DNA from 4 places in the Serratia sp. TSA_130.1 genome. Region 4 is predicted to be linked to each of the others. Evidence: predicted binding sites of a transcription regulator. Region 4 holds the regulator's gene; each other region holds the start of a gene.
What was found. The regulator PurR, encoded in region 4, represses purine synthesis genes. The targets are predictions, from matches to a motif close to CANGCAAACGTTTGCNTG.
Positions count from the first base shown of each region.

Region 1 (7,470 bases), on a different contig from region 4:
GAGGGCCAACTCCAGCGTCACCAGAGCCCCCTCGAAAATCAGTTGGGAATAGCCTTGCAGCATCTACTTCACCCTGTCGTCTAGGATCCGAACCATCGGAGCCGGCGCACCGGCCCCGCAGTCACAGCATGGAACGGTTAGCGGATTAGCCGCCGTAGACGTCGAAGTCGAAGTACTTTTTCGCGTATTTATCGTAGGTGCCGTCTTTGCGCATCTCGGCGAAGGCTTTGTCCAGCGCCGCTTTCAGCTCGGTATCGGTTTTGCGCAGCCCCATGCCGGTGCCGACGCCAAAGAATTTGTCATCCTTCACCGATTCGCCGGCGAACGCATAGTCTTTGCCCGGCGGCTGTTTCAGGAAGCCATCGCTGCCCGCCACTTCATCCTGGAAGGCGGCGTCGATACGCCCGGAGGCCAGATCGGCGTAGACCAGATCCTGGTTCTGATAAGGCACCACGGTGACGCCCTTCGGCTGCCACATGGCGTTGGCGTAGGCTTCCTGGGTCGTGCCCTGCAGCACGCCCACGCTCTTGCCTTTCAACGCATCCACGGTAGGCAACAGCTTAGACCCCTTCGGCGCGATCAGGCGGGCGTTGGCGGCATACAGCTTGTCGGTAAAGGCGATTTCCTGCTGGCGTTTTTCGGTGATGGACAGCGAAGAGATGATAGCGTCGATCTTTTTCGCCTTGAGGGATGGGATCAGCGCGTCAAAGTCGCTCTCCACGAAGGTGCATTGGGTATTTATGCGTTTGCACAGCTCTTTGGCCAAATCGATATCGAAGCCGACCAGCTCGCCTTTGGCGTTTTTGGATTCAAACGGCGCATAAGTCGGATCGGTGCCAATCTTCAATGTCGATGGGATAGCGGCGAATGCGCTGTTTGCGGCCGCCAAAGCCAAGACTAAAGGAAGAACCTTAACCAGCTTTTTCATAAATTACCCTCAAATTGATTTTTTTGATGCCACTACGGGCATTACTTTTCCCCACCAAATCAATTTGCAGTAATCGTGCCACATTAGGTGCTACGGGCGGAGGGAACGGCTCCGGCCTTCACAATACTGTTTCCTGGGACGATAACCGCAAAATTAAATCGGCCGCTCGGGGCCGCGCCACTGGCAGCCGCGACAGGACGGCGCCATGAAACAGTGAACGTGATGAAGTGGGATCATTATGGTGCATGCGCAGCCCTAATTCAGTGCGGTGTTGCACAAATGTACCAATTTGGGGATGAAAATGTTAATCAGCACCCTGCCAACGGGTGAACAGATCGGCCGGCAATTCGATATCAAACTGATCGATCACCCGATTGACGGTCTGATCGATGATGTCTTCCACGCTTTTCGGCTGGTGATAAAACGCCGGCACCGGGGGCATGATCACCGCGCCCATTTCCACCGCCTGCGTCATCAGCCGCAGGTGCCCAAGGTGCAACGGCGTTTCACGCACGCACAATACCAGGCGGCGGCGTTCTTTCAGCACCACGTCGGCGGCGCGGGTCAGCAGCCCGTCGCTGTAGCTGTTGACGATGGCGGACAGCGTTTTGACTGAACAAGGCAAAATCGCCATGCCCAGGGTTTTGAAGGAACCGGAAGAGATGGCGGCGGCGATATCGCGCGCATCGTGAACCACATCGGCCAGCGCCTGCACTTCACGCAGACTGTACGGCGTTTCCAGCGCCAGCGTCTGCCTTGCAGCGTTGCTCATCACCAGATGGGTTTCCACCTCTGCGACGTCGCGCAAGACCTGCAACAGGCGCACGCCGTAGATCGCGCCGCTGGCGCCGGAAATGCCGATGATGAGTCGTTTCATGAAGAATGGCCTCTGCCGTAAAAAGTAAAAAATAAGATCAGGCAGACTTTGCCGCAATGGCGAGGGATAAGCAAGTTCACAGGAGCAAGGCGCACCGCCGCAGACGCGGCGATGCCCCCTGATGGATCAACGCAGGCGGTTAGCCTTCGTTATGCAGTTCCAGATTTTCCGCTTCGGTTTGTCCCCGCAGCGCCTTGGCGTCGTCGTTGCGCAGCGACTCCAGGTATTCCAGATAGCTTTGATCGACGTCTTTGGTCACGTAGATGCCGTTGAATACCGAGCATTCGAACTGGGTGATGTCCGGGTTTTCTTCACGCACCGCTTCGATCAGATCGTCGAGGTCCTGGAAGATCAGCCCATCGGCGCCGATGATTTGGCGGATTTCATCCACTTCGCGCCCGTGGGCGATCAGTTCGTTGGCGCTCGGCATGTCGATGCCGTAGACGTTAGGGAAACGCACTTCCGGCGCGGCGGAAGCCAGGTACACGCGCTTGGCGCCCGCTTCGCGCGCCATCTCGACGATCTGCTCTGAGGTCGTGCCGCGCACGATGGAATCATCCACCAGCAGCACGTTCTTGTCGCGGAACTCGGCGCGGTTGGCGTTCAGCTTGCGGCGCACCGACTGACGACGCGCCTGCTGGCCCGGCATGATGAAGGTGCGGCCGACGTAGCGGTTCTTCACAAAGCCCTGGCGGTAGGGTTTGTCGAGAATGCGCGCGATCTCCAACGCGATGTCGCAGGAGGTTTCCGGAATCGGGATCACCACGTCGATGTCCAGATCTTCCCATTCGCGGGCAATCTTCTCGCCCAGCTTCTGGCCCATGCGTACGCGGGCGCTGTAGACCGAGATCTTGTCCATAAAGGAGTCCGGGCGCGCGAAATAGACGTATTCGAACAGGCACGGATTGGTTTTCGGATTCTCTGCGCACTGGCGGGTGAACAGCTGGCCTTTGGTGGTGATGTACACCGCTTCGCCCGGCGCCACGTCGCGCAGGAATTCAAAGCCCAGGGTATCCAGCGCCACGCTCTCGGAAGCCACCATATACTCGCTGCGGCCATCTTCCAGCGTGCGTTTGCCGATCACCAGCGGACGAATGCCGTACGGGTCGCGGAACGCCAGCAGGCCGTGGCCGATAATCATCGCCACGCAGGCGTAAGCGCCACGCAGTTGCTGATGCATGGCGGCAACCGCGGTAAAGATGTTGTCGGCCTCCAGCGGATAATGCGGGAAGCGATCCAGCTCGCTGGCCAGCACGTTCAGCAGGATTTCCGAGTCGGAGGTGGTGTTGACATGGCGGCGGCCGCTTTCGAACAGCTTTTGGCGCAGCTCATGGGCATTGGTCAGGTTGCCGTTGTGGGCCAGCGTAATGCCGAACGGCGAGTTGACGTAGAAAGGCTGGGCCTCAGAGGCGCTCGAGCTGCCGGCCGTCGGGTAACGCACATGGCCAATGCCCATGTTGCCCTGCAAGCGTTGCATATGGCGCGCCTCAAATACATCCTTCACCAGGCCGTTGGCTTTACGCAAACGGAACCCGTTGTGGGCGTCAATGGTGACGATGCCTGCGGCATCCTGGCCACGGTGCTGAAGCACCGTCAGCGCATCATAAATCGACTGGTTTACCGGCATAAAACCGGCGATACCGACAATACCGCACATGTTGTCTTTTCCTCATCAGCGCTACCGCCCCGGCAATTGGGTCGGCAAGAAACTCGACGTGCTCTGCAGGTAGTCAAAGAACCACCTGATGACGTAACTGAACTGGGGAATCAGCTGCGACTGTTTCCAGTCGGCACTTTGTGAAAAGCCGGTAAAGGTATCCAGGAAGAACAGGATCGCCGCAACGATCAACACGCCGCGCAATGCGCCGAAGCAGATGCCCAGCACCCTGTCGGTGCCCGACAGCCCGGTTTTCTCTACCAGTGAGCTAATCACATAGTTAACAATAGCCCCTACGATCAGGGTCGCGATGAACAAAATCGCGATCGCGATGCCGTTTCGCACCAGTTCATCTTCAAAACGAGTGAAATAGACCGCAAGGTAAGAGTAGAAATGGCTGGCAACAAAAAACGCACATCCCCATGTCACAAGTGACAATGCTTCGCGAACAAACCCTCGGATCAGGCTCACCAGAGCCGAAAATCCAATCACCGCTATAATGACGTAATCAATCCAGACCATGAACTATTCCAATGATGAATCGCCCCTGCATCCAATTCGCGGCGAATTCTAACAGAAAAAGAAAACGTTTGCGTAGGGGATTTCCTACCACGTTACAAATAAAAAGCGGCGATTAAAAAATTCCCAATCGCCGCGCCTACATAGGTGATTTCGCCTGTAAAAGGCGCGGTTTCTCTAGCGATCTCTCCACCACTCCTTAATTCAGGGGCGCATCCTGCTGCGCCCCTGCGGGGTTTAACGACCGTACGGCTTCACCTGCCCGCTCAGCCCGCTGATCGAGTTCAGCGACGGCAATGCCGCCTGCAGCTTCTGCTTGGAAGCATCCGGGCCGACGTAAATGCGGGTGATCTGCCCTTGCACCGGCGTTGACGGCACGGTGAAGGCGCGATAGCCCGAAAGACGCAGCGAAGCGACAATCTCGTTCGCCTTGGCGGCATTCTTCAACGCCCCGAGCTGCACGACATAGGCTTGCCCGGCCGGCGCTTTTTCTTCCGCCGGTTTCGGCTGCGGTGCCGGCTCAGGCTTCGGCGTCGGTTCAGGTTTCGGCTCCGGCTTTGGCGTCGGTTTCACTTCCACCGGCTTCGGCTGCGGCGCCGGTTTCGGTTTCACCTCTACCGGTTTGGTTTCCACCGGTTTCGGCTTAGGCTGCTGCTGCACCGGCTGAGGACGCGTCTCGACCGGCGGCGGCGCCACCTGCGTCGGTTGCTGAGCATTCTGTCGCACCGCCTGTTGCGCCGCCGCTTCGTTGGCCGCCTGCTGCTCGACCAGCGCCCCCGCCCCTTCCGGCGGCTGCGCCGGCAACGGCTGCGTCACCGGCGGCAACACGTCGTTCTCTTCGACGTCGCCCGCCTTCGGCACCAAAGGAATGGCCGCGAATTCATCCTCGTAATGCTTCTTTTTGCCGTCCAGCAACCCTGGCAGGATGATCACCCCCAGCGCCACCAGAATCACGGTTCCGACCAGTCGGTTCTGAAATTTACTCGCCACTCACACTCCCCGCATCTCGTCTGACGCCGCCATCACCTGCGCAACGGTGTGGAACGATCCACAGACGATCACAATATCCTGTTTATCAGCATCCTGCATAGCCTGCCGCCAGGCAGTTTCGACATCATTAAAGCGTCGCGGTTCCGCCAGATGTTGCGCCAGCAGTTCGACGCTGGCGCCGCGCGGGCCGTCGAGCGGTGCGCAGTACCATTCATCCACCTGCTCGCTCAGGCAGGCCAGCGTACCGGCGATGTCCTTGTCCGACAGCATGCCCACTACCGCGCGCACCTTGCCGCCGTCGCGCGGCAGCTTGGCCAGACGCCCGGCGAGATAGCCGGCGGCGTGCGGGTTGTGCGCCACATCGAGGATCAGCATCGGCTCCCGCCGCACGATCTGGAAACGCCCCGGCAGCGTCGCCTGCTGCAGCCCGGTGAAGATCGCGCGCTCGTCGATTTCCAGCGGGGAACAGTTCAGCGCCGCCAGCGCGGTAGCGGCGTTGGCCAGCGGCACGTTCGGCGTCGGCAGATCGGTCAGCAGCGTGTCGCCGCCCTGCCACTGCCAGCGATCGCCCTGCTCGCTGAAACTCCAGGCTTCACCGCGGCGATACAGCGGCGCGCCCAGCGTTTCGGCGACCTGGCGAATGCTGTCCGGCATGTCGGGTTCGCCCACTACCGCCGGCTTGCCGCTGCGGAAAATGCCGGCCTTTTCACGGCCGATGCTTTCGCGATCGTTGCCCAGCCAGTCGGTGTGATCGAGCGCGATGCTGGTGATCACCGCCACGCTCGGATCGACGATGTTGGTGGCGTCGAGACGTCCGCCCAGGCCGACTTCCAGGATCACCACGTCCAGCCGCGCCTGTTTGAACAGCTGCAGCGCCGACAGGGTGCCGAATTCGAAATAGGTCAGCGACGTTTCGCCGCGGCCGGCTTCAATGGCGGCAAACGAGCGGCTGTGCTCCGCTTCGCTCAGCTCTTCCCCCTGAATGCGCACACGTTCGGTGTAGCGCACCAGATGCGGTGAGCTGTAAACGCCGACGCGCAGGCCGGCGGCCAGCAGAATAGCTTCAAGGGTGCGACAGGTCGTGCCTTTGCCGTTAGTGCCGGCAACGGTGAACACCGTGGGAGCGGGGGTCAGTAAGTCCAGATGCGCCGCGACGCGCTGTACGCGCTCGAGGCCGAGTTCGATCGCCTGGCTGTGCAGACGTTCCAGATAGTAAAGCCACGAGCTCAATGGCGACGTGGCTTGGGGAATTTGGTGGTTTTGCATGAGTCCCATCACTGAACTTGGGTTCATTAATCCATCAGGGCACCACCCTCACCGCGGTAAAGGCGATGCGCTTCGTCACTGCCGCCCACCTGCAAACCGCAACGTCATAGGCCGCGGCCGGCAGGGAACGGGCATCAGCCGTCACTTAGCCACAAAGTGGCGGCTGAACCCGGGCGGGATCCGTCTTTGCCTCAGGCGTCGGCCTGCTGCTCCGGCTCAATGACCGGCGCGGCCTCATCGAAATGCGGCTGCGGCTGGTTGGTCAGCTTGGACAGAATGCTCGCCAGCGTTTGGCGCATTTCCGGGCGGCGAACGATCATATCGATCGCGCCTTTTTCGATCAGGAACTCGCTGCGCTGGAAGCCCGGCGGCAGTTTCTCGCGCACGGTCTGCTCGATCACGCGCGGGCCGGCAAAGCCGATCAGCGCTTTCGGCTCGGCGATGTTGATGTCGCCCAGCATCGCCAGGCTGGCGGAGACGCCGCCCATGGTCGGGTCGGTCAGCACGGAGATGTACGGCAAGCCGCGCTCCTGCATTTTGGCCAACGCCGCGCTGGTTTTCGCCATCTGCATCAGCGACATCAGCGCCTCCTGCATGCGCGCGCCGCCGCTGGCGGAGAAGCACACCAGCGGACAGTTGTCCTCCAGCGCCTGCTCAACCGCACGCACGAAACGCGCGCCAACCACGGAAGACATCGAACCGCCGATGAAGGCGAATTCAAAGGACGCCGCGACGATCGGCATGCCGTACAGCGTGCCCTTCATCACCACCAGCGCATCTTTCTCGCCGGTCGCTTTCTGTGCGGCGACCAGACGATCTTTATAGCGCTTGGAATCCTTGAATTTCAGAACGTCTTTCGGCTCCAGATCGCTGCCCAGCTCCACTTCGCTGCCTTCATCCAGCAGGGTATGCAGACGCGCGCGCGCGCTCATACGCATATGGTGGTCGCACTTCGGACACACTTCCAGATTACGCTCCAGCTCGGCGCGGTAGAGAACCTGGCCGCAGCTGTCGCATTTGGTCCAGACCCCTTCAGGAATGCTCGCCTTACGGGTTTGTGTGATATTGCTCTTGTTAAGAATTCGTTCAATCCAGCTCATCGATGACCTTTCTGTTTGAACCTGGCACACGCCAGTCCGCTGTTCATGCTTTAACAATCCCCCTGAAAACACCCCCAATGAAAAAATGCCCGTTCGCCGCGCGGCAAGCGCGCGACCGAGGCATCGGCTTCAG
Region 1 is NZ_JBQZFS010000001.1:1,021,860-1,029,329, forward strand. It holds gene ACUTQY_RS04715 (histidine ABC transporter permease HisQ) at 1-63, opposite strand, end outside; gene hisJ (histidine ABC transporter substrate-binding protein HisJ) at 146-928, opposite strand; gene ACUTQY_RS04725 (UbiX family flavin prenyltransferase) at 1,233-1,805, opposite strand; gene purF (amidophosphoribosyltransferase) at 1,945-3,462, opposite strand; gene cvpA (colicin V production protein) at 3,484-3,984, opposite strand; gene dedD (cell division protein DedD) at 4,219-4,971, opposite strand; gene folC (bifunctional tetrahydrofolate synthase/dihydrofolate synthase) at 4,972-6,237, opposite strand; gene accD (acetyl-CoA carboxylase, carboxyltransferase subunit beta) at 6,429-7,337, opposite strand.
Region 1: a site for PurR is predicted at 4,042-4,059, ahead of cvpA (colicin V production protein). Genes of this name have one in related genera too.

Region 2 (7,470 bases), on a different contig from region 4:
CCGCTGATGATGGCGGCCTGGAAACTGGCGCCGGCGTTGGCGGCGGGCAACTGCGTGGTGATCAAGCCTTCTGAGCAGACGCCGCTGACCACCTTCAAACTGGCCGAACTGGCCGCCGGGCTGTTCCCGCCGGGCGTGCTCAACGTGCTGTTCGGGCGCGGCGCCGGCGTGGGCGATCGGCTGACCGGGCATGACAAGGTGCGCATGGTGTCGCTGACCGGGTCGATCGCCACCGGCGAGCACATCATCGCCCACACCGCCGCCGGCATTAAGCGCACCCATATGGAGCTGGGCGGCAAGGCGCCGGTGCTGGTGTTCGACGATGCCGATCTGCAGCAGGTGGTCGACGGCATTCGCGGTTTCGGCTTCTACAACGCCGGGCAGGATTGCACCGCCGCGTGCCGCATCTACGCGCAGAAAAGCATTTATCCCGAGCTGGTCAAGCGGCTGGGCGAGGCGGTGGCCAGCCTGAAGATCGGCGCGCCGGACGACGAGACCACCGAGCTGGGGCCGTTGATTACCGCCCAGCATCTGGAGCGGGTGGCCGGTTTTGTCGAGCGAGCCAAAGCGTTGCCGCACGTACAGGTGGTGACCGGCGGCGAGAAGGTGAAAGGGCCGGGCTACTACTTCCAGCCGACGCTGTTGGCCGGCGCGCGCCAGGACGATGAGATCGTGCAGCGCGAAGTGTTTGGCCCGGTGGTGACGGTGACGCCGTTCGACGACGAAGAGCAGGTGCTGGCCTGGGCGAACGAATCCAATTACGGGCTGGCGTCGTCCGTGTGGACCCGCGACGTGGGCCGCGCGCATCGCTTAAGCGCCCGCCTGCAATACGGCTGCACCTGGGTGAACACCCACTTCATGCTGGTGAGCGAAATGCCGCACGGCGGCCAGAAATTGTCCGGCTACGGCAAGGATATGTCGATGTACGGGCTGGAGGATTACACGGCCATTCGTCATGTGATGTTCAAACATTGATTTTACAGTAATTATCCGCACAATAGCGCGGCCTTCGAGCCGGCTCCGGCCGGCTGATGATAATAAAAATTGAAAGGAAGCCTATATGGGTATCACCAGACGCGATTTTCTCAACGGAGTGGCGATCACCATCGCCGCCGGGTTGACGCCGCTGCAAATCTTGCGCGCGTCGCCGCAAACCGCCAATCAAACCCTGTACTATCCGCCGGCGCTGACCGGGTTGCGGGGCAACCATCCGGGCTCGTTCGAGCATGCGCACCAGTTGGGGCGCGACGGCAAAACCTTTGATTTCGGCAGCGTACCCGCCGTTGAAGAGTTCGATCTGGTGGTGGTCGGCGCCGGCATCAGCGGGCTGGCGGCCGCCTGTTTCTGGCAGCAACTGAAAGGCGAGCGGCAGCGTATTCTTTTGATCGACAACCACGACGACTTCGGCGGCCACGCCAAGCGCAACGAGTTCAACAGCGACGACGGCATGCTGCTCGGCTACGGCGGCAGCGAATCGCTGCAGTCGCCGCGCTCCAACTTCAGCCCGGTGGCGATGGGGCTGCTGCGCAAGCTCGGCGTCGATATCGACCAACTGGAGCAGGCTTTCGACACCACCTTCTACCCGGATTTGAATTTGAGCCGCGGGGTTTACTTCGATCGCAAGAACTTCGGCGTCGACAAGGTGGTGAGCGGCGATCCGGGCCGCACGGTGGCGGACGACATTCCGCGCGATCGGCTCAACGGCCGTTCTTATGAAGCGTTCATCGGCGATTTCCCGCTGCCGGAAAGCGATCGCCAGGCGCTGATCGCGCTGCACACGGTGGAGAAGGATTATCTGCCGGAGATGACGCTGGAGCAGAAGGTCGAGTGGCTCGATACCCACAGCTATACCCAGTTCCTGCGCGAGAAGGTGAGCCTGAGCGAATTGGCGATCCGCTATTTCCAGCAGACCACCAACGACTTCCAGGCGGTGGGTATTGACGGCACCTCGTGCAGCGATGCGCGCATCTGCGATCTGCCGGGCCTTGACGGCATGAATCTGCCGCCGCTGGACGAAGAGTCGCAGGCGGATCTCGACGATCCTTACGTGTTCCACTTCCCGGACGGCAACGCCACGCTGGCGCGCCTGATGGTGCGCCAGCTGATCCCGGCGGTGGCGCCGGCCGGCAAGGACATGAACGACGTGGTGCTGGCCAAATTCGACTACAGCCAGCTCGATCGGCCGGAATCGCCGGTGAAGCTGCGTTTGAACAGCACCGGGCTGCACGCGGCCAACGTCGGCGACAAGGTGGAAGTCACCTACATGACCGGCGAGAAGATGACCAAAGTGCGCGCCGGGCAGGTGGTGATGGCCGGCTACAACATGATGATCCCGTACCTGGTGCCGGAGATGTCGCACGAGCAGCAGGAGGCGCTGAAGCAGAACGTCAAGGCGCCGCTGGTGTACAGCAAGGTGGTGATCCGCAACTGGCAGCCGTTCATCAAGCTGGGCGTGCACGAGGTCTATTCGCCGGCCGCGCCGTACAGCCGCGTGAAGCTGGACTATCCGGTGAGCATGGGCGGCTATCAGCACCCGCGCGATCCGGATCGGCCGATCGGCCTGCATATGGTGTATGTGCCGACGCTGCCGGGCAGCGGCCTCAGCACGCGCGAACAGTCGCGCAAAGGGCGCGCGCTGCTGCTGGGCACGCCGTTTGAAGTGCACGAACAGATGATCCGCGAACAGCTGCAGGGCATGCTGGGCGAGGCCGGTTTCGACCATCAGCGCGACATTCAGGCGATCACCGTCAACCGCTGGTCGCACGGTTACTCCTACTTCCTCAACGGGCTGTTTGACGACGAAGACGAAGCCAAGAAAATCATCGAAACGGCGCGGCAGCCGATCGGCAAGATCGCTATCGCCAACTCCGATGCCGACTGGAGCCCGTACGCCAACTCGGCGATCGATCAGGCATGGCGCGCGGTTAACGAACTGGCCTACGGCAAGGTTGCCGCCAAGGAGGGAGCATGAGTCTGCGTTCGCTGTACCTGTTGAGCCTGCTGGCCGCCGGCGGCTCGGCCCAGGCGATGTCGGCCGGGGAATACGTCGCCAAAGCCGGTGACTGCACCGCCTGCCATACCGCGCCGGGCGGCGCCGAATTGGCGGGCGGCATGAAGTTCCCGACGCCGCTCGGGGCTATCTACGCCACCAACATCACGCCGGACAAGCTGCACGGCATCGGCGCTTACTCATTCGAAGAGTTCGATCGCGCCATGCGTCAGGGGATCGCCAAAGACGGTCACCGGCTTTATCCGGCGATGCCGTACACCTCCTACGCCAAAATGAGCGCGGAAGACATGCGCGCGCTGTATGACTATCTGATGAACGAGGTGCCGGCGCAGAACGTCGCCAACCGCGCCAGCGACATCAGCTGGCCGCTGTCGATGCGCTGGCCGCTGGCGGTGTGGAACCAGCTGTTCCACGACGACCAGCCGTATCAGGCCGATCCGCAGCAAAGTGCCGAGTGGAACCGCGGCGCCTACCTGGTGCAGGGCGCGGGCCACTGCGGCAGCTGCCATACGCCACGCGGTTGGGCGATGCAGGAGAAGGGGCTGGACGGTAAGGAGCCGGTATTCCTGAGCGGCGCCGAGCTGGACGGCTGGTACGCCTCCAACCTGCGCGGCCTGCCGCCGGAAGAGGTGACGGCGCTGCTGAAAACCGGCCGCAGCCGCCATGCGGCGGTCGCCGGGCCGATGAGCGAGGTGGTGGCCCACAGCACGCAGTACCTCAGCGACGGCGATCTGAACGCCATCGCGGTGTACCTGCGCAGCCTGGCGCCGGACCCTGTCGCCGGGGCCGCCTCGAAGGCTGCGCAGGCGGATAACCCGAGCGGCAAGGCGACCTATGCGATGTACTGCTCGACCTGCCACGGCAATAAGGGAGAGGGCACCGACTTCACTATCCCGGCGCTGGCGGGCAACGCCACGGTAACGGCGGACAATCCGCTGACCGCGCTGCGGGTGGTGCTGGAAGGGGCGCATACCCCGATCACGCAGCAGGCGATGGCGCTCGGGATGCCGGCTTACGGCTGGGCGTTGAACGATCGGCAGGCGGCCGACCTGATGAGCTATCTGCGGGGAAGCTGGGGCAACCAGGCGGCGCCGGTAACGGTGCAGCAGGTGCAGGACGCGCGCCAACTGCAGGCGAAATGAAGAGGGAGCGCGGTCTGACGGCCGCGCTCCGCAAGCATTACAGCACCTTATGCGGGCCGAAGCATTCGTAGTGGATGCGTTCGGCCTCTACGCCCATCTCCAGCAGCTGTTTGCCCACGAACTGCATGAAGGCCACCGGGCCGCAGAAGTAATAGTGCATCTGCGGATCGGCCAGGCTGCCTTGCAGCGCGCTCAAATCCATCAATCCGCGGCTGTGGTAGTCGCGGCCTTCCACGTCATCGGCGCCCGGCTCGCGGTACCACACATGGCGGCTAAGATTCGGCATGCGCCCGGCAATATCCGCCACTTCCTCGGCAAAGGCATGCACGCTGCCGTTTTCCGCCGCGTGCAGCCAGTGGACCTGCGCCTGGTGTTGGTTGTCGTGCAGGCTGTTGAGCATGCCGAGCATCGGGGTTTGGCCGACGCCGGCGGAGATCAGCGCCACCGGCGTGGTCGGCGCCACATCGAGGAAGAAGTCGCCGTGCGGCGGGGCGATGTCGATCACGTCGCCTTCCTGCGCCTGCTGGTGCAGGTAGTTGGACACTTTCCCCTGATCTTCGCGCTTCACCGCGATGCGGTAGAACTCGCCGTTTGGCGAGGTGGTCAGCGAGTACTGGCGAATTTCCTGATGCTCCAGGCTGTCGTGCTTGATGTAGACCGCCAGGTATTGCCCCGGTTTGAAGTCCGCCACTCGGCCGCCGTCCACCGGTGCCAGCACGAAGCTGCAGATCACGTCGCTCTGCGGCTGTTTCTTCAGGATGCGGAATGCGCGCAGATCGCGCCAGCCGCCGTTGTCGGTTTCGCTCTGCTGATAAATCTGCTCTTCACGCTGGATAAATACGTTGGCCAGCACGCCGTAGGCCTTGCCCCAGGCGTCCAGGACTTCCTGGCCCGGGCTGAACATTTCGTCCAGGGTCGCCAGCAGGTGACCGCCGACGATGTTGTACTGCTCCGGCTGGATATTGAAGCTGGTGTGCTTCTGCGCGATGCGCTCCACCGCCGGCAGCAGCGCCGCCAGGTTCTCGATGTTGGCGGCATAGGCGCAGATGGCGTCGAACAGCGCCTGACGCTGATCGCCGTTGCGCTGGTTGCTCATGTTGAAAATATCTTTCAATTCCGGGTTGTGCGCGAACATGCGATCGTAAAAGTGGGCGGTCAGCTTCGGCCCGGTCGCAGCCAGCAGGGGAATGGTGGATTTCACGGTGGCGATGGTTTGGCTATCCAGCATGGAAGCGCTCCTTGGGTTGGGATCTTGACGATAATTGTAATGATGTATTTTAAATGCATCTTATTGGGTTCCGCGTCGCTTGTAAATACCCTTGTTTTCGTTGCGGTGTTCTTCGGGCGTCGATCGCGCTCACAGAACATGAAAAAAGCGCATCGTTCGCATGAGGAAATGTCCGTTGATAAACGGCGGCATTTAGCGGATCAAAGCCTTGCGCCACCTTATGCCAATCGTTTGCGTAAAAACCTCTGTCAAGACCTATCTTCGGTGGGGCGAAACGGTTTACACTGTGGCCCAGAACCCAAACGGGTAGTTATTTGGTGATTTTTTAGTTAGCTGATTTAAGTCAGGAGATGCCGGATGTTAAAGCGTGAAATGAACATTGCCGATTACGATGCGGAACTGTGGCGTGCCATGGAGCAGGAAGTGGTGCGTCAGGAAGAGCACATCGAGCTGATCGCGTCTGAGAACTACACCAGCCCGCGCGTGATGCAGGCTCAGGGTTCCCAGCTGACCAACAAATACGCTGAAGGCTATCCGGGCAAGCGTTACTACGGCGGCTGCGAATACGTGGATATCGTTGAGCAGCTGGCTATCGACCGCGCCAAAGAATTGTTCGGCGCCGATTACGCCAATGTGCAGCCGCACTCCGGCTCCCAGGCTAACTTCGCCGTGTACACCGCGCTGCTGCAGCCGGGCGACACCATTCTGGGCATGAACCTGGCGCACGGCGGCCACCTGACTCACGGTTCCCCGGTCAACCTGTCCGGCAAACTGTATAACGTGGTGCCTTACGGCATCGACGACAAAGGCCAAATCGACTATGACGATCTGGCCAAGCAGGCGCAAACCCACAAGCCGAAAATGATCATCGGCGGCTTCTCCGCCTACTCTGGCGTGGTTGACTGGGCCAAAATGCGCGAAATCGCTGACAGCATCGGCGCTTATCTGTTCGTCGACATGGCGCACGTGGCCGGCCTGATCGCCGCCGGCGTGTACCCGAACCCGGTACCGCACGCGCACATCGTCACCACCACCACCCACAAAACCCTGGCGGGCCCGCGCGGCGGCCTGATCCTGGCGAAGGGCGGCGACGAAGAGCTGTACAAGAAGCTGAACTCCGCCGTGTTCCCTGGCGGCCAGGGCGGCCCGCTGATGCACGTGATTGCCGGCAAGGCGGTGGCGCTGAAAGAAGCGATGGAGCCTGAGTTCAAGGTTTACCAGCAGCAAGTGGCGGTCAACGCCAAGGCGATGGTTGACGTGTTCCTGCAGCGCGGCTACAAAGTGGTCTCCGGCGGCACCCATAACCACCTGTTCCTGCTGGATCTGGTCGACAAAAACCTGACCGGTAAAGAAGCGGACGCCGCCCTGGGCCGCGCCAACATCACCGTCAACAAAAACAGCGTGCCGAACGATCCGAAGAGCCCGTTCGTCACCTCCGGCGTGCGTATCGGCACCCCGGCCGTGACCCGTCGCGGCTTCAAAGAAGCCGACGTGCGCGAACTGGCCGGTTGGATCTGTGATGTGCTGGACAACATCAACGATGAAGCCACCATCGAACGCACCAAGAAGAAAGTGCTGGATATCTGCGCCCGCCTGCCGGTTTACGCATAATCCCGCTTTTGCCTGAAAAACCCGCTGCGGCGGGTTTTTTTGTGGCCGTTCGCGGTAAACTGTGAGCTGTCTGGCACTCTAACGCATTGACGTGGAATGAAGATTGCGGGCAGGTGTGAGCTCTGTCAAAGTATTGCCCTCACTCCGGAGGGATCATGGTTCTGCAATCCACGCGTTGGCTCGCGCTCAGTTATTTCACCTACTTCTTTTCCTACGGCATTTTCTTACCGTTCTGGGGCGTGTGGCTGAAAGGCGAGGGCATCGCGCCCGAAACCATCGGCATATTGCTCGGCGCCGGTTTGGTGGCCCGCTTCCTCGGCAGTTTACTGATTGCTCCCCGCGTTAAAGATCCCTCTCATCTGGTTTCCGCGCTGCGCCTGCTGGCGCTGCTGACCCTGGCTTTCGCGGTTGGCTTCTGCTTCGGCAACGGCTGGGGCTGGCTGATGCTGGTGATAGCGGGGTTCAACCTGTTCTTCTCG
Region 2 is NZ_JBQZFS010000007.1:114,841-122,310, forward strand. It holds gene patD (aminobutyraldehyde dehydrogenase) at 1-975, shown strand, start outside; gene ACUTQY_RS20830 (NAD(P)-binding protein) at 1,061-2,971, shown strand; gene ACUTQY_RS20835 (c-type cytochrome) at 2,968-4,152, shown strand; gene hmpA (NO-inducible flavohemoprotein) at 4,190-5,380, opposite strand; gene glyA (serine hydroxymethyltransferase) at 5,738-6,991, shown strand; gene ACUTQY_RS20850 (3-phenylpropionate MFS transporter) at 7,147-7,470, shown strand, end outside.
Region 2: a site for PurR is predicted at 5,601-5,618, ahead of glyA (serine hydroxymethyltransferase). Genes of this name have one in related genera too.

Region 3 (7,470 bases), on a different contig from region 4:
GCGCAGGTGCCGCAGGTGAAAACCTTCCTGCAGCAGCACCAGATCAAACCGGAAACCTATTACCCGATCGTCCGGGTGCGCCTGACCGAGATAAACCAGCAGGTGGCGACCGAACGGGTGCATGAGGACGATCCGGGCGGCGAGGCGGTGAACCGTGAGCTGAACCTGACCTGGCTGGCCGAGCTGCCGGATCACAATCCGTTGGTGGCGGGCAATTGGCCGCCGAAAAGCGGCGAAGTCTCGATAGATGAAGGCATCGCCGGGCGGCTGAAGATCAAGCTGGGCGACACGCTGACCTTCAGCGGCGATACCCAGGCGTTCAGCGCCAAAGTCACCAGCCTGCGCCAGGTGGATTGGGAAAGCCTGAAGCCGAACTTTTACTTTATCTTCCCGCCGGGCGCGCTGGACGGCCAGCCGCAGACCTGGCTCACCAGCTTCCGCTACGACGGCGATGGCCGGATGTTGACCCAGCTCAACCGCCAGTTCCCAACGCTCAGCCTGCTGGACATCGGCGCGATCCTGAAACAGGTCGGCGGCGTGCTGCAACAGGTCAGCCGCGCGCTGGAGGTGATGGTGGTGCAGGTGGTGCTGTGCGGCGGCCTGCTGCTGCTGGCGCAGGTGCAGGTCGGCATGCGTCAGCGGCGGCAGGAGCTGGTGGTCTATCGCACGCTGGGCGCCGGTAAACGGCTGCTGCGCCGCACGCTGTGGTGCGAGTTTGCCCTGCTGGGGCTGGTGGCGGGCATCGCGGCGGCGGTGGGGGCCGAGGCGGCGCTGTTCCGCAGTTATGATGGCTGATCTGGCGATCGCAGGCCCGTTGCCGCCAAGCGTGGCCGGGCCTGCCGATTTTCTTTCGCGCGTCACTGGCGCAATTCCTCTTCATGCCCATTCATTGTGAAATCGATTACATTTATGTCATATCGATACGTTTGCCATTGGTCATCGGTGTAGCGGATAGTTGGCTGACTTCGCCTGTTTTACGCATTGATTTAGAGGGTTACGCATGTATTAAGTGAATTCATCCGTCATAAAAAACGGCCTAAAAAGATTTAATGGAATGTAACCGTTTTCACTAATGTGATCGCACTCACTTATCTCCGACGCATTGCCTCCTATCATGTCGCACACTGATGACCGTTTTCTCCTGGAGGCTGTATGAGCGATACCGTCAAAGTGACACCGGCGGAGAAAAGCCCGACTCATGTCGGCATGACTTTTTTCGTCTGTTTTTTAGCCGCCTTGGCCGGCCTGCTGTTCGGTCTTGATATCGGCGTGATCGCCGGCGCCCTGCCGTTTATTACCGATACTTTTCAGATCACCAGCTCTCAGCAGGAGTGGGTGGTCAGCTCAATGATGTTTGGCGCCGCCGTCGGCGCCATCGGTAGCGGCTGGATGAACTTCCGGCTGGGGCGCAAATACAGTTTGATGATCGGCGCAATCCTCTTCGTGGCGGGATCGCTGTGTTCTGCGTTCGCTCCCAACGTGGAGGTGTTGATCGTTTCACGTATTCTGCTGGGATTGGCGGTGGGGATCGCTTCTTATACCGCGCCGATTTATCTTTCTGAAATCGCGCCGGAGAAAATCCGCGGCAGCATGATCTCGATGTATCAATTGATGATCACCATCGGCATTCTGGCCGCTTACCTGTCTGATACGGCATTCAGCTATACCGGCGCCTGGCGCTGGATGTTGGGCGTCATCACCATCCCGGCCGGGCTGTTGTTGGTCGGCGTGTTCTTTTTGCCTGACAGCCCGCGGTGGTTGGCCTCGCGTAATCGCCATGAGCAAGCGCGTCAGGTGTTGGAGAAGCTGCGCGACAGCAGTGCCCAGGCGCAGTATGAGCTGAATGAAATTCGTGAAAGCCTCAAACTGAAGCAAAGCGGTTGGGCGTTGTTCAAAGGCAATAAAAATTTCCGCCGCGCGGTTTTCCTTGGCATTCTTCTTCAGGTGATGCAGCAGTTTACCGGGATGAACGTCACCATGTATTACGCGCCGAAGATTTTCGGTCTGGCGGGCTTCGCCAGTACGGAACAGCAGATGTGGGGCACGGTGATCGTCGGTCTGGTCAACGTGCTGGCCACCTTTATCGCTATTGGGCTGGTTGACCGCTGGGGCCGCAAGCCCACTTTGATCCTTGGGTTTATCGTGATGGCCGTCGGCATGGGGGCGCTGGGCACCATGATGAACATCGGCATGAACTCGGCGGCGGAGCAATATTTCGCCATCGTCATGCTGCTGATGTTTATCGTCGGTTTTGCCATGAGCGCCGGCCCGCTGATTTGGGTGCTGTGCTCAGAGATCCAGCCATTGAAAGGCCGCGATTTCGGCATCACCTGTTCCACCGCCACTAACTGGATAGCCAATATGATCGTGGGGGCGACGTTCCTGACCATGCTGAATTCGTTGGGCAGCGCTCACACCTTTTGGGTTTACGCGGGGCTTAACGTGCTGTTTGTTTTCATCACGCTGGCGCTGATCCCGGAAACAAAAAATATTTCACTGGAACACATTGAGCGCAATCTGATGGCCGGCAAACCGTTGCGTAATATCGGCTCGCGTTGATCTTTGCGGCAATAAAAAAGGTTCAGCCTGGGCTGAACCTTCTTCTTTTCGGCGGTGTAAACCGTTAAGCCAGCTTCTGCTGTGCCCAGGCCAGCCCGCTTTGGTATTCGCCCGGCAGCAGCGGCGCCAGCGCCTGCAGCGCCTGACGCAGATCGGCGGCGCTCGGGTCGTTCAGATTGAGGTGGCCGACCTTGCGGCCCGGGCGCACCTCTTTCTCATACCAGTGCAGATGCACCAGCGGCAGCGACAGCCACTGTTCGTTGACGGCGGTGCCGATCAGGTTGACCATCACCGACGGCGTGCTCACCACCGGCTGCGGCAGCGGCAGGCCGAGGATGGCGCGCAGGTGCAGCTCGAACTGGCTGATGGATGCGCCGTTTTGCGTCCAGTGGCCGCTGTTGTGCACGCGCGGCGCCAGTTCGTTGATCAACAGCCGATCGCCGACGATAAAGCACTCCATCGCCATCACGCCGACGTAGTTCAGCTCGTTCAGGATCGCCGCCAGCATCTGCTCGGCCTGTTGCTGCAGCGCCGGATTGGGCTGCGGCAGCGCCACGCTGGCGCGCAGGATGCCGTCTTCATGCAGGTTGTGGGTCAGCGGGTAGAAGACCGAACGGCCGTCGTGGCCGCGCGCGCCCACCAGCGACACTTCGCCGGAGAAATTGATGCCTTGCTCGACGATGCACTCGCCATAGGCATCGGCCGGCAGTTCGGCTTCCTGCCCCGGACGCAAGCGCCACTGGCCGCGGCCGTCATAGCCGCCGACCCGGCGTTTGACGATCGCCAGCTCGCCCAGTGCAGCGAACACCTGCGGCCATTCGGCGGCGCTCGCCAGCAGCTGCCACGGCGCGGTCGCCAGGCCGAGCTGATCGAGCAGCTGCTTTTGCGTCAGGCGATCCGCCAAACGCGGGAAGATGTCGCGGTTGACGAAGGCGCTGTGAGTCGCCAGTTCGCGCGTCAGCGCGGTTTCCGGCCAGCGTTCAATCTCGGCGGTAATGACGCTGTTCTGATACGGCACCGCCTCGGGTTCGGCATCGATGCCGACAGGGTAGACGGCGATGCCTAGCGGTTCGCCGGCCTGGCGCAGCATGCGCCCCAGCTGACCGTTGCCCAATACGCAAACCGGCTTCATGCGTCCTCCCGCGGATCGGGGTGGTTCAAAACGTCTTCAGTCTGCGCCTGACGCCAGTCCGCCAAACGCTGCGCCAGGGCGGCATCGTGCAGCGCCAGGATCTGCATCGCCAGCAGCCCGGCGTTGGCGGCGCCGGCTTTGCCGATCGCCAGCGTCCCCACCGGAATGCCGCGCGGCATCTGCACGATGGAGTAGAGGCTGTCCACGCCGCTCAGCGCGGCGCTTTGCACCGGCACACCCAGCACCGGCACCAGCGTTTTCGCCGCCAGCATGCCCGGCAGATGCGCGGCACCGCCGGCGCCGGCGATGATCACGTCAAAGCCGTTGGCGGCAGCCTGCTCGGCGAAGCTGAACAGCTTGTCCGGCGTGCGGTGAGCGGAAACGACTTCGACATGGAAGAGGACATCGAGCTGGGTCAGGACTTCGGCGGCGAACTGCATGGTGGCCCAGTCACTTTTCGATCCCATTACAATTGCGATTTTAGCCCCGGCATTGGCGGCTGAAGCGGCGTTGGCTCCCATGGGTGTAAGGCTCCTGTGATTTGTCTGGCGTCGGCTGAGGGCCGAATGAGGGCGTAGAGCATACCATGAGCGCACGGTAAGGAAAACGGTTGCGTCGCCGGTTTTCACCGGCGAAAGCGCGAATTTTCACCCGCGCGCCAGTGCGGAACTCAGAACGGGAATTGGATCAGCTCGACGGCGTCGGCGCTGACTTTGATCATCGATCCTTCGACGTGCCAGGCGCCCAGCACCGCGCGATGGGCTTCGCCGTTGCTCAACGCCAGCCGATGCACCGCCGGGCGATGGGTATGGCCGTGGATCATCCAGTGCACGTCGTGGCGCAGCATCGTTTGCTCGACCGCCTGCGGGTTGACGTCCATGATGGCGTCCGACTTGTACTGGTTGGATTGCTGGCTGCGGGCGCGCATCTTGGCGGCGATCTTCAGTCGCCAGCGCAGCGGCAGCGCGAGGAACAGTTTTTGAATCAGCGGGTTGTGCACTTTACGGCGGAATTGCTGATAGGCTTGATCGTCGGTGCACAGGGTGTCGCCGTGCAGGATCAGGATCCTGCGGCCGTACAGCTCCAGCACTTTTTCTTCCGGCAGCAGCTGCATGCCGCTGGCGCGGGCGAAGCGCTTGCCGAGCAGAAAATCGCGGTTGCCGTGGATGAAATAGCAGGGCACGCCGGCCTGTTGCAGCGCTTTCAGCGCCGCGGCGATCTCCGCGTGCAGCGGCTCGGGATCGTCGTCGCCGATCCAGGCTTCAAACAGGTCGCCGAGGATGTACAGCGCGTCGGCGTGCACCGCTTCGCGCCGTAAAAAACGCAGAAAACCGGCAGTGATTGCCGGTTCCTGTGCGCACAAGTGCAGATCTGCGATGAACAGCGTACTCATGCAGCCGCGATTACTCGCTGACGGTCACGCTGTTGATCACCACGTCTTCTACCGGTACGTCCTGGTGCATGCCGCTGCGGCCGGTTTTCACGCCTTTGATCTTGTTGACCACGTCCATGCCTTCAACCACTTCAGCAAACACGCAGTAGCCCCAGCCCTGCACGTTTTCGCCGCGGAAGTTCAGGAAGTCGTTGTCAGCCACGTTGATGAAGAACTGTGCGGTGGCGGAGTGCGGATCGTTGGTGCGCGCCATTGCCAGGGTGCCGATGGTGTTTTTCAAACCGTTGTTGGCTTCGTTCTTGATGGCCGCGTTGGTCGCTTTCTGGTTCATGCCCGGCTCGAAACCGCCGCCCTGGATCATGAAGCCGTTGATCACACGGTGGAAGATGGTGTTGTCGTAGAAACCGGCGCGGCAGTAGTTCAGGAAGTTTTCAACGGTAACCGGCGCTTTGTCAGCAAAGGTCTTGATAACGATATCGCCGTGATTGGTGTGGAAAGTAACCATAGTTTTAATCCTAACAAGGTGAAGTGAGACGTCACGTAAAGCGAGTGAACATTCAGACCGCCCTTATAACATATCCGCCCCAGCGAGTCAGCAGCGGCTCAACCGCGCACTGTCTGTGGTAATTGTATTTGTGTTATATTATAACAATTGCGCCAGCCGGCGAATTTTGCGCTTTTTCTTCGCGTGAAGTCAGCAAAGCATGGCCTTAACCTTGCAATAGATCAGGCTTCAGGTTTCAATACGCTACCGGGCGTTAAATCTGAAGCCCGGTTATCTTTTTTGTTATCACGCACACCACGGAATCTCCCGATGCTAAAGATTTTTAATACCCTGAGTCGTCAAAAAGAGGAATTCAAACCCATTCATGCCGGGAAAGTGGGCATGTACGTGTGCGGGGTAACCATCTATGACCTGTGTCACATCGGCCACGGTCGTACCTTTGTCGCTTTCGACGTGGTGGCGCGTTACCTGCGCTATCTCGGCTATTCGCTGAACTACGTGCGCAACGTCACCGACGTGGACGACAAAATCATTCGCCGCGCGGCGGAAAATCATGAGACCTGCGACCAGCTGACCGAACGCATGCTGGCGGAAATGCATGCCGACTTCGACGCGTTGCTGATCGATCGCCCGGACAGCGAACCGCGCGCGACCCAACACATCGCCGAGATCATTGAGATCACCCAGCGCCTGATCGATCGCGATCACGCCTATGTGGCCAGCAACGGCGACGTGATGTTCTCCATCGACAGCGATCCGCAGTACGGGCTGCTGTCGCGCCAGGATCTGGAGCAGCTGCAGGCCGGCGCGCGCGTGGAGATCGACGACGTTAAGCGCAACCCGATGGACTTCGTGCTGTGGAAAATGTCCAAGCCGGGCGAGCCGAGCTGGCAGTCGCCGTGGGGGCCGGGCCGTCCGGGCTGGCACATCGAATGCTCCGCCATGAACTGCAAACAGCTGGGTACCCACTTCGACATCCACGGCGGCGGTTCCGATCTGATGTTCCCGCACCACGAGAACGAGATCGCGCAGTCGAGCTGCGCCCACGACGGCCCGTACGTCAATTATTGGATGCACTCCGGCATGGTGATGATCGACAAAGAGAAGATGTCCAAATCGCTGGATAACTTCTTCACCATTCGCGACGTGCTCGGCCATTACGATGCGGAGACGGTGCGTTACTTCCTGATGTCCGGCCACTATCGCAGCCAGCTGAACTACAGTGAAGAGAATCTCAAGCAGGCGCGCACCGCGCTGGAGCGCCTCTATACCGCGCTGCGCGGCACCGACGCCAATGCCGCGCCGGCCGGCGGCGAGGCGTTCGAAGCCCGCTTCCGCGAAGCGATGGACGACGACTTCAACACCCCGGAAGCCTACTCGGCGCTGTTCGATCTGGCGCGCGAGGTTAACCGCCTGAAGGGGGAAGACATGGCGGCGGCCAGCGGCATGGCGGCGGAACTGCGCAAGCTGGCGAACGTGCTTGGCCTGCTGCAGCAGGAGCCGGAGCAGTTCCTGCAAGGGGGCGCACAGGTTGACGACGGTGAAGTGGCGGAGATCGAAGCGCTGATCAAACAGCGTAACGAAGCGCGCGCCGCCAAGGACTGGGCGCTGGCGGATGCCGCGCGTGATCGCTTGAACGAGATGAACATCGTGCTGGAAGACGGCCCGCAGGGCACCACCTGGCGCCGTAAGTAATCCGGCAGAAGGAAACAAAAAAGGCGCTGAATTCAGCGCCTTTTTCTATGGCTGCGGGTTAGGGTTTAACCATGACCTTGCCGCCGCCGAACTCCACCACCTGATCGGCGACGATCTTGCAGCGCTTGCGGGTTTCGACCTTACCGTCGACTTTCACCTGCCCTTCGGCGATGACTTCTTTGGCGG
Region 3 is NZ_JBQZFS010000002.1:977,698-985,167, reverse strand. It holds partial or broken gene ybbP (putative ABC transporter permease subunit YbbP) at 1-777, shown strand, start outside; gene ACUTQY_RS11620 (sugar porter family MFS transporter) at 1,153-2,559, shown strand; gene purK (5-(carboxyamino)imidazole ribonucleotide synthase) at 2,624-3,691, opposite strand; gene purE (5-(carboxyamino)imidazole ribonucleotide mutase) at 3,688-4,212, opposite strand; gene ACUTQY_RS11605 (UDP-2,3-diacylglucosamine diphosphatase) at 4,362-5,084, opposite strand; gene ppiB (peptidylprolyl isomerase B) at 5,095-5,589, opposite strand; gene cysS (cysteine--tRNA ligase) at 5,899-7,284, shown strand; gene ybcJ (ribosome-associated protein YbcJ) at 7,343-7,470, opposite strand, start outside.
Region 3: a site for PurR is predicted at 4,291-4,308, ahead of purE (5-(carboxyamino)imidazole ribonucleotide mutase). Genes of this name have one in related genera too.

Region 4 (7,470 bases):
TATCGAACTGACCTATAACTGGGGCACCGACAGCTACGACATGGGCACCGCCTTCGGCCACCTGGCGCTGGGCGTGGACGACGTCGCCGCCACCTGCGACAACATCCGCCGCGCCGGCGGCAACGTCACCCGTGAGGCCGGCCCGGTGAAAGGCGGCACCACGGTGATCGCGTTCGTTGAAGATCCGGACGGTTATAAAATCGAGCTGATCGAAAACAAACACGCCGGCCAAGGCCTCGGCCACTAAGCCTCTCTCGGGGCGCGCCTGCGCCCCGCTGATTCTCCGCGCGATAGCGCCTGCAACCGGGCGCAAAATTTGCCATAATGCGCGCTGCATTCGATGAAGATAAGAAACTGATGGCCGAAAAAAGTGATCTTAACGCCCTGAGTGGTCGTTTTCGTGGGTTTTATCCCGTAGTAATAGATGTTGAAACCGCCGGCTTCAACGCCAATACCGATGCGCTGCTGGAAATCGCCGCCGTGACGCTGAAAATGGATGAAGACGGCTGGCTGCAGCGCGACGAAACCCTGCACTTCCACGTGGAGCCTTTCGAGGGCGCCAACCTGCAACCGGAAGCGCTGGCGTTTAACGGCATCGATCCGCACAACCCGCTGCGCGGTGCGGTCAGCGAATACGACGCGCTGCACGCCATTTTCAAAGCGGTGCGCAAAGGGCTCAAGGATCGCGGTTGCAACCGGGCCATTATCGTCGCGCACAACGCCAACTTCGATCACAGCTTCCTGATGGCCGCGGCCGAACGCGCCGGTTTGAAGCGTAATCCGTTCCATCCGTTCGCCACCTTCGACACCGCTGCGCTGAGCGGCCTGGTGCTGGGGCAAACGGTGCTGGCCAAAGCCTGCATCGCCGCCGGCATGCCGTTCGACAGCAGCCAGGCGCACTCCGCGCTGTACGACACCGAACAAACCGCCCTGCTGTTTTGTGAGCTGGTTAACCGCTGGAAGCGTCTCGGCGGCTGGCCGCTGCCCGCCGGCGATCTCGCCGAATAGGCCCAATAAAAAAGGCGGCCCAGTTTGCACTGGCGCCGCCCGTTACGCGATAACCGCAAGTCTGTCGATTAAGACTGCTGGTCTTCCTGCGCTTTATACTTTTCTGCCGTTTCTTTGATCAGCTGCTGCAATTCGCCGCGCTGATACATTTCGATGATGATATCGCAACCGCCGACCAGCTCACCGTCTACCCACAGCTGCGGGAAAGTCGGCCAGTTGGCGTATTTTGGCAACTCGGCGCGGATGTCCGGGTTTTGCAGAATATCCACATAGGCGAAACGCTCACCGCAGGCGGACAGCGCTTGCACAGCCTGCGCGGAGAAGCCGCAGCTCGGCAGCTTTGGCGAACCCTTCATGTACAGCAGAATCGGGTTTTCAGCGATCTGGTGCTGAATTTTTTCAAGTGTCGTCGTCATTTATTGCTTCCTCAAGCCACATTTCATGGCTACAACATGCATCACGCGGGCTATTGTAGCGGCTGGAACAGTCGCAAGAAAACGCCATCTTTTGCAAGGATATTCGCCCGCCGCCGATCGCGTTTCACCGGCCACGTCATTCCGGTCAAAACATACGTTGAGAATAACATTTTTAATCCGACCATTTCACTAATATATTGCGCCGCGATGACGGCGCGGCTTAATTATATCCGCTACCGCCGCCTGGCGCTTTTTTATACATCAACAGGCTGATTTTAAACCAAAAAAAATGTCATTAACGTTTTCTCACAATATGGATTATTATTTATGAGTTCTTCGCTGTTTTATATGGCGAAATTCGGGAATACTGTAACTCTTTCGATATCCGTTTCGGGGCCAAGGTTGGTGACGTCGACATGCGTTTAATTCTTACGCTCTTTGCGCTGCTGTTTACGCAGCTCTTCTTCAATTTGGCGCACGCTGCGCCACAGGCGCGTGTTGCCGCCGAGCAGCGTAAAAGCCATGCCAATGAAGCGCGGCCCGATGACCGCAGAAAAAAGAAAGCGGATAAAGCCGCCAAAAAAGCCAAAGTGACGGCCCCCGAGAAAAAAACCAAGACCGCCAAGGTCAAAAGCGAGAAAAGCGCGAAAAAGATCGTCAGCGCCAAACCCAAGGTCAAAGCGCAGAAAACCGCCAAAATTAAAGTCACCCCGCCGAAAAAGGGCTACAAAAAAGGCTATGGCCGCCACCGCGAAGCCGGTATGGCCACCGCCAAGCTGGCGCGTGATGAAAAACCATTGAAACTCAGCCCAGCGCACAAAAAGCGTTACCAGCACGCCAAGCAGACCGCGATGGCCAAGCTGATGGATCAGATGGGCAAGCCTTACCGCTGGGGCGGCAGCTCGCCGCGCACCGGCTTTGACTGCAGCGGCCTCATCTATTACGCCTATAAAGACGTGGTGAAAATCAAGATGCCGCGCACCGCCAACGAAATGTATCACCTGCGCGACGCGGCGCCGATCAAGAAAAGCGAACTGGAAAGCGGCGATCTGGTGTTCTTCCGCATTAACAACCGCGGCGTGGCGGATCATGTCGGCGTCTACCTCGGCAACGGCAAATTCATCCAGTCGCCGCGCACCGGCGAAGAGATCCGCATCAGCCAGCTTGATAACGACTATTGGCAGAACCACTACATCGGCGCTCGCCGCGTAGTGACGCCGAAAACCATCCGTTAATTCCCTGCTCTGCGCGGTTGCGGCCTCGGTCGCAACCGCCTGTTCAAGCTATCGCCTATCGCACCTCCCCACGCGCATTTCTGGCTTTTCTTCCTGTTTTTTATGATGAAAATTGTTAAGATTGAATGACCACAATAAAAAACGGCCCATATGACTCTCGCCCCGGCGGGAAGCGAATGGCGCTGTAAAGGAGGAAGCAATGTCGTTTGAATTACCTGCATTACCGTATGAGAAAAACGCGCTCGAGCCGCACATCTCCGCCGAGACCCTGGAATACCACTACGGCAAGCACCACAACACCTACGTGGTTAACCTGAACAACCTGGTGAAAGGCAGCGAGTTCGAGGGCAAATCGCTCGAAGAGATCATCAAGACCTCTAACGGCGGCGTGTTCAACAACGCCGCGCAGGTGTGGAACCACACCTTCTACTGGCACTGCCTGTCACCACAGGGCGGCGGTGAACCGCAGGGCGAACTGGCGGCGGCGATCGTCAAATCCTTCGGCTCTTTCGCTGCGTTCAAAGAGCAGTTCACCGATGCCGCCGTGAAAAACTTCGGCGCCGGCTGGACCTGGCTGGTGAAAAAACCGGACGGCGCGCTGGCGATCGTCAACACCTCCAACGCGGCCACCCCGCTGACCGGTGAAGACAAACCGCTGCTGACCGTTGACGTGTGGGAACACGCGTATTACATCGATTACCGCAATGCGCGTCCAAAATACCTGGAAAACTTCTGGGCGTTGGTCAATTGGACCTTCGCAGCGGAAAACCTGGCGTAAGCGCAGGCCTTGCCTAAGTGATGAGGCGCAGCTTGGCTGCGCCTTTTTTAAAACTGGCGGGAAATCAGTTCAACGCGGCGACAAAGCTGAAAGCGATGATCATCGCCAATGCGCAAACGGTGGTGAACAGCGACATCTTCAGATCGGTATCCATGACAACTCCTTTAAAATGGGCTTTCCTAAGGATAAAAGGCGCACAATTAGTACGTCAAATCATTTTCCCACAGTTCGCCGATAAAATCTTGTTATCATTTCCCGGTTTATAATCTCGATTACCTCTTCCACTTTTGTTCAATATGCGACAAAATTCGCAGTTCACAACTGCGTACCGGCATTCATGCCCCTCCTGATTAAGCGCTGACGACTTCAACACTAAAAACTCAGTTTTCGCTTCTCTGGAGAAGGATCTACGTAGGCAAACGATTAACATCACACTTACATGCTGTAAACATGTGAGTTCAGGAGTCATTCCTTACATGGCAACGATTAAAGATGTGGCCAAACGCGCGGGCGTTTCCACCACCACCGTTTCGCACGTCATCAATAAGACTCGTTTCGTCGCCGAAGAGACCAAAGCGGCCGTGTGGGCCGCCATCAAAGAGCTGCACTACTCGCCGAGCGCCGTGGCGCGCAGCCTGAAAGTCAATCACACCAAGTCTATCGGTCTGCTGGCCACCTCGAGCGAAGCGCCCTACTTTGCCGAAGTGATCGAGGCGGTGGAAAACAGCTGCTACAGCAAAGGCTATACCCTGATCCTGTGCAACTCGCACAACAATCTGGACAAACAGCGCGCCTACCTGGCGATGCTGGCGCAAAAGCGCGTCGACGGCCTGCTGGTCATGTGTTCCGAATACCCGGATCAGCTGCTGGGCATGCTGGAAGACTACCGCAACATCCCGATGGTGGTAATGGACTGGGGCGCCGCGCGCGGCGACTTCACCGACACCATCATCGATAACGCGTTCGAGGGCGGCTATCTGGCCGGGCGTTACCTGATCGAGCGCGGCCACCGCGATATCGGTGCTATCCCTGGCCAACTGTCGCGCAACACCGGCGGCGGTCGGCATCAGGGCTTCATGAAGGCGCTGCAGGAAGCGCATATCGATATTCGCGAAGAGTGGATAGTCCAGGGTGACTTCGAGCCGGAGTCCGGTTACAAGGCGATGCATCAAATTCTGTCGCAGAAACAGCGACCGACCGCGGTATTCTGCGGCGGCGACATCATGGCGATGGGCGCCATCTGCGCCGCCGACGAACTGGGGCTGCGGGTGCCGCAAGATATTTCCGTGATCGGCTACGACAACGTGCGCAACGCCCGCTACTTCACCCCGGCGCTGACCACCATTCATCAGCCGAAAGAGCGTCTGGGCGAAATGGCCTTCACCATGCTGCTGGATCGCATCATCAGCAAGCGCGAAGAATCGCAGGTGATCGAAGTGCATCCGAAGCTGGTCGAACGCCGTTCGGTCGCCGACGGTCCGTTCATCGACTACCGCCGCTGATCGTCCTCCCTACCGGAAGCCGGCACGGCTTCCGGTGCCGCCTCACTCAGCCACTCCTGATTCAGCGTCTCGCCATCGCCCAAATACGCCAGCAGCCAGCTCATCGCCGGTGACGGTTTATCCTGTTGCCAGGTCAGGCAGCAGGGGCTGGCGGGAAACGGCTGCTGCAACTGCAACGCCTTCAGCTCACCGCGCTGCACCCGCGGAAGCGCCAGATGCGCCGGCATCATGCCGACGCACAATCCGGCGCACAAACAGTCGAGCGCCGAGGTCCAGTCCGGCACCACCAGCCGCCGCTGGTTATCCAGCGTCCAGGTGACGCGCTTGGGCAGATTGCGCGAGGTGTCTTCCAGACAAAGCGCAGGGTACGGCCTCAACCGATCGTCATTCAACGGCCCTGCCAGCTGCGCCAGCGGATGCTGTGGGCTGACTACGCACAGCCAGTTCATATCCCCCATGTCGCGGAAAGCGAAGCCGCCGCCGACCGGCACCGCGCGGGTGGCGCCGATCGCCATGTCCACCCTGCCGTCCACCAACGCATCCCACACGCCGTTAAACACCTCGGGTTGCAGCATCAACTCGACGTCGGGGAAATGGCGGTAGAAATCCAGCACCAGCTGGCGGCTGCGCTGCGGTTTGACGATGATGTCCACCGCGATATTCAGCTGACCGCGCCAGCCGTTGGCCACCTGTTGACAGTGGCGGCGGGTGTCGAGCATTTTTTTGATAACAGCTCGCGCATCCTTGATAAACAGCGCGCCGGCCGGCGTCAGTTCCACATCTCGGTGACGCCGCTCAAACAGCGGCACCGCCAGCCATTGCTCCAGCTGCCGCACGGTATAACTTACCGCCGACGGCACCCGGTGCAGCTCCTGCGCCGCCGCGCTGAAACTGCCGGTGCGCGCCACCGCATCAACGACCTCGAGAGAATATTCAGACCACATCGCTTTGCCTTCAATTTTTTTAACAGCACTTTGCAAATATTACCGTTTCACAAGCAGAGATCCAGCCGGATACACTGGCCGGCGCTAAAAACCTGCGACACTAAAATATTAACGAGAAATACCATGCGAAATTCCTTTGGTTTTATGTTCTACCTCGCCGGCCTGAGCATGCTGGGTTATCTGGCGACCGATATGTACCTGCCCGCCTTCGGCGCCATGCGGGAGGAACTGCAAATTTCCGCCGGCGCGGTCAGCGCCAGCCTGAGCATCTTTTTGGCCGGCTTCGCCTTCGCGCAGCTGCTGTGGGGGCCGCTCTCCGACCGTCTGGGACGCAAACCGGTATTGTTGATTGGCCTGACTCTGTTCGCGCTCGGCTGCCTGGGCATGCTGTGGGTGGAAAATGCCGCGCAGCTCTGGATACTGCGCTTTATTCAGGCCGTAGGTGTCTGTTCCGCCGCCGCCATCTGGCAAGCGCTGGTGGTCGACCGCTATCGTGAAGGCCAGGCCAACCGCGTATTCGCCACCATCATGCCGCTGGTGGCGCTATCGCCGGCGCTGGCGCCGCTGCTGGGCGCCTGGCTGCTGAACCACGCCAGCTGGCGCGCGATCTTCGCCGTGCTGCTGGCCATCACCGCCTTGTTGCTGTTGCCGACGCTGCTGCTCAAAGAGAACGCCAGGCCAAAACCCGCCGTCGACGCGCCAAAAAGCAGCGTCAGTTTTTGGCAATTATTGAAATCCCCGGTATTCAGTGGCAATGTCGCCATGTACGCCGCCTGTTCGGCCGGTTTCTTCGCCTGGCTGACCGGCTCGCCGTTTATCCTCGGTGATATGGGCTACGGCCCGAGCGACATCGGCCTGAGCTATGTGCCGCAGACGCTGGCCTTCCTGCTGGGCGGTTACGGGTGCCGCGCCGCGCTCAAGCGCATCAATGGCAAAACCCTGCTGCCGTGGCTGCTGGTAGCTTATGCTGTCAGCATGGTGGCCCTGTATCTGGTGGCAACCCTGACCAATCCGACGCTCACCACGCTCCTGATCCCGTTCTGCGTGATGGCGCTGGTCAACGGCGCCGGCTATCCGATCATGGTGGCCAACGCGCTGATGCCGTTCCCGGACAGCAGCGGCAAAGCCGCCGCGCTGCAAAATACGCTGCAGCTGGGGCTGTGTTTCGTGGCGAGCATGCTGGTATCGACGTTTATTGCGCAGCCGCTGTTGGCGACGGTGACGGTGATGGTGTCCACGGTGATACTGGCCGCGCTGGGGTATTTCCTGCAGCGGGGAAAAGCGGCCAAGGCGCCGCAAGAAACGCCGCGCGAACATGCTAACTCAGCGTCATAATTGCCAAGCTAAATAATCACTTAAAGAATATGCGTGCCGAGTGCGATTTACAGTTGAGTCAATGCCTCGGCGCGCCTATACTCAAAAACAACCTTGTAAAGTAACACCTTATAATCTCTATATCTCAATTAGCTGTTGTGTACGCGTCTTGCGTCACACTCTTTTTTTGAAGAGGCGTTTATCCTGCGCCGTTTGCGTCGGGTCGCTTCTTTAAATTTCCTCTGTTCATAGTCGGATATCAGACGCCGCGGG
Region 4 is NZ_JBQZFS010000004.1:265,781-273,250, forward strand. It holds gene gloA (lactoylglutathione lyase) at 1-247, shown strand, start outside; gene rnt (ribonuclease T) at 325-1,008, shown strand; gene ACUTQY_RS16890 (Grx4 family monothiol glutaredoxin) at 1,077-1,424, opposite strand; gene ACUTQY_RS16895 (C40 family peptidase) at 1,841-2,659, shown strand; gene sodB (superoxide dismutase [Fe]) at 2,859-3,437, shown strand; gene cydH (cytochrome bd-I oxidase subunit CydH) at 3,502-3,591, opposite strand; gene purR (HTH-type transcriptional repressor PurR) at 3,914-4,939, shown strand; gene punR (DNA-binding transcriptional activator PunR) at 4,927-5,883, opposite strand; gene punC (purine nucleoside transporter PunC) at 6,007-7,218, shown strand.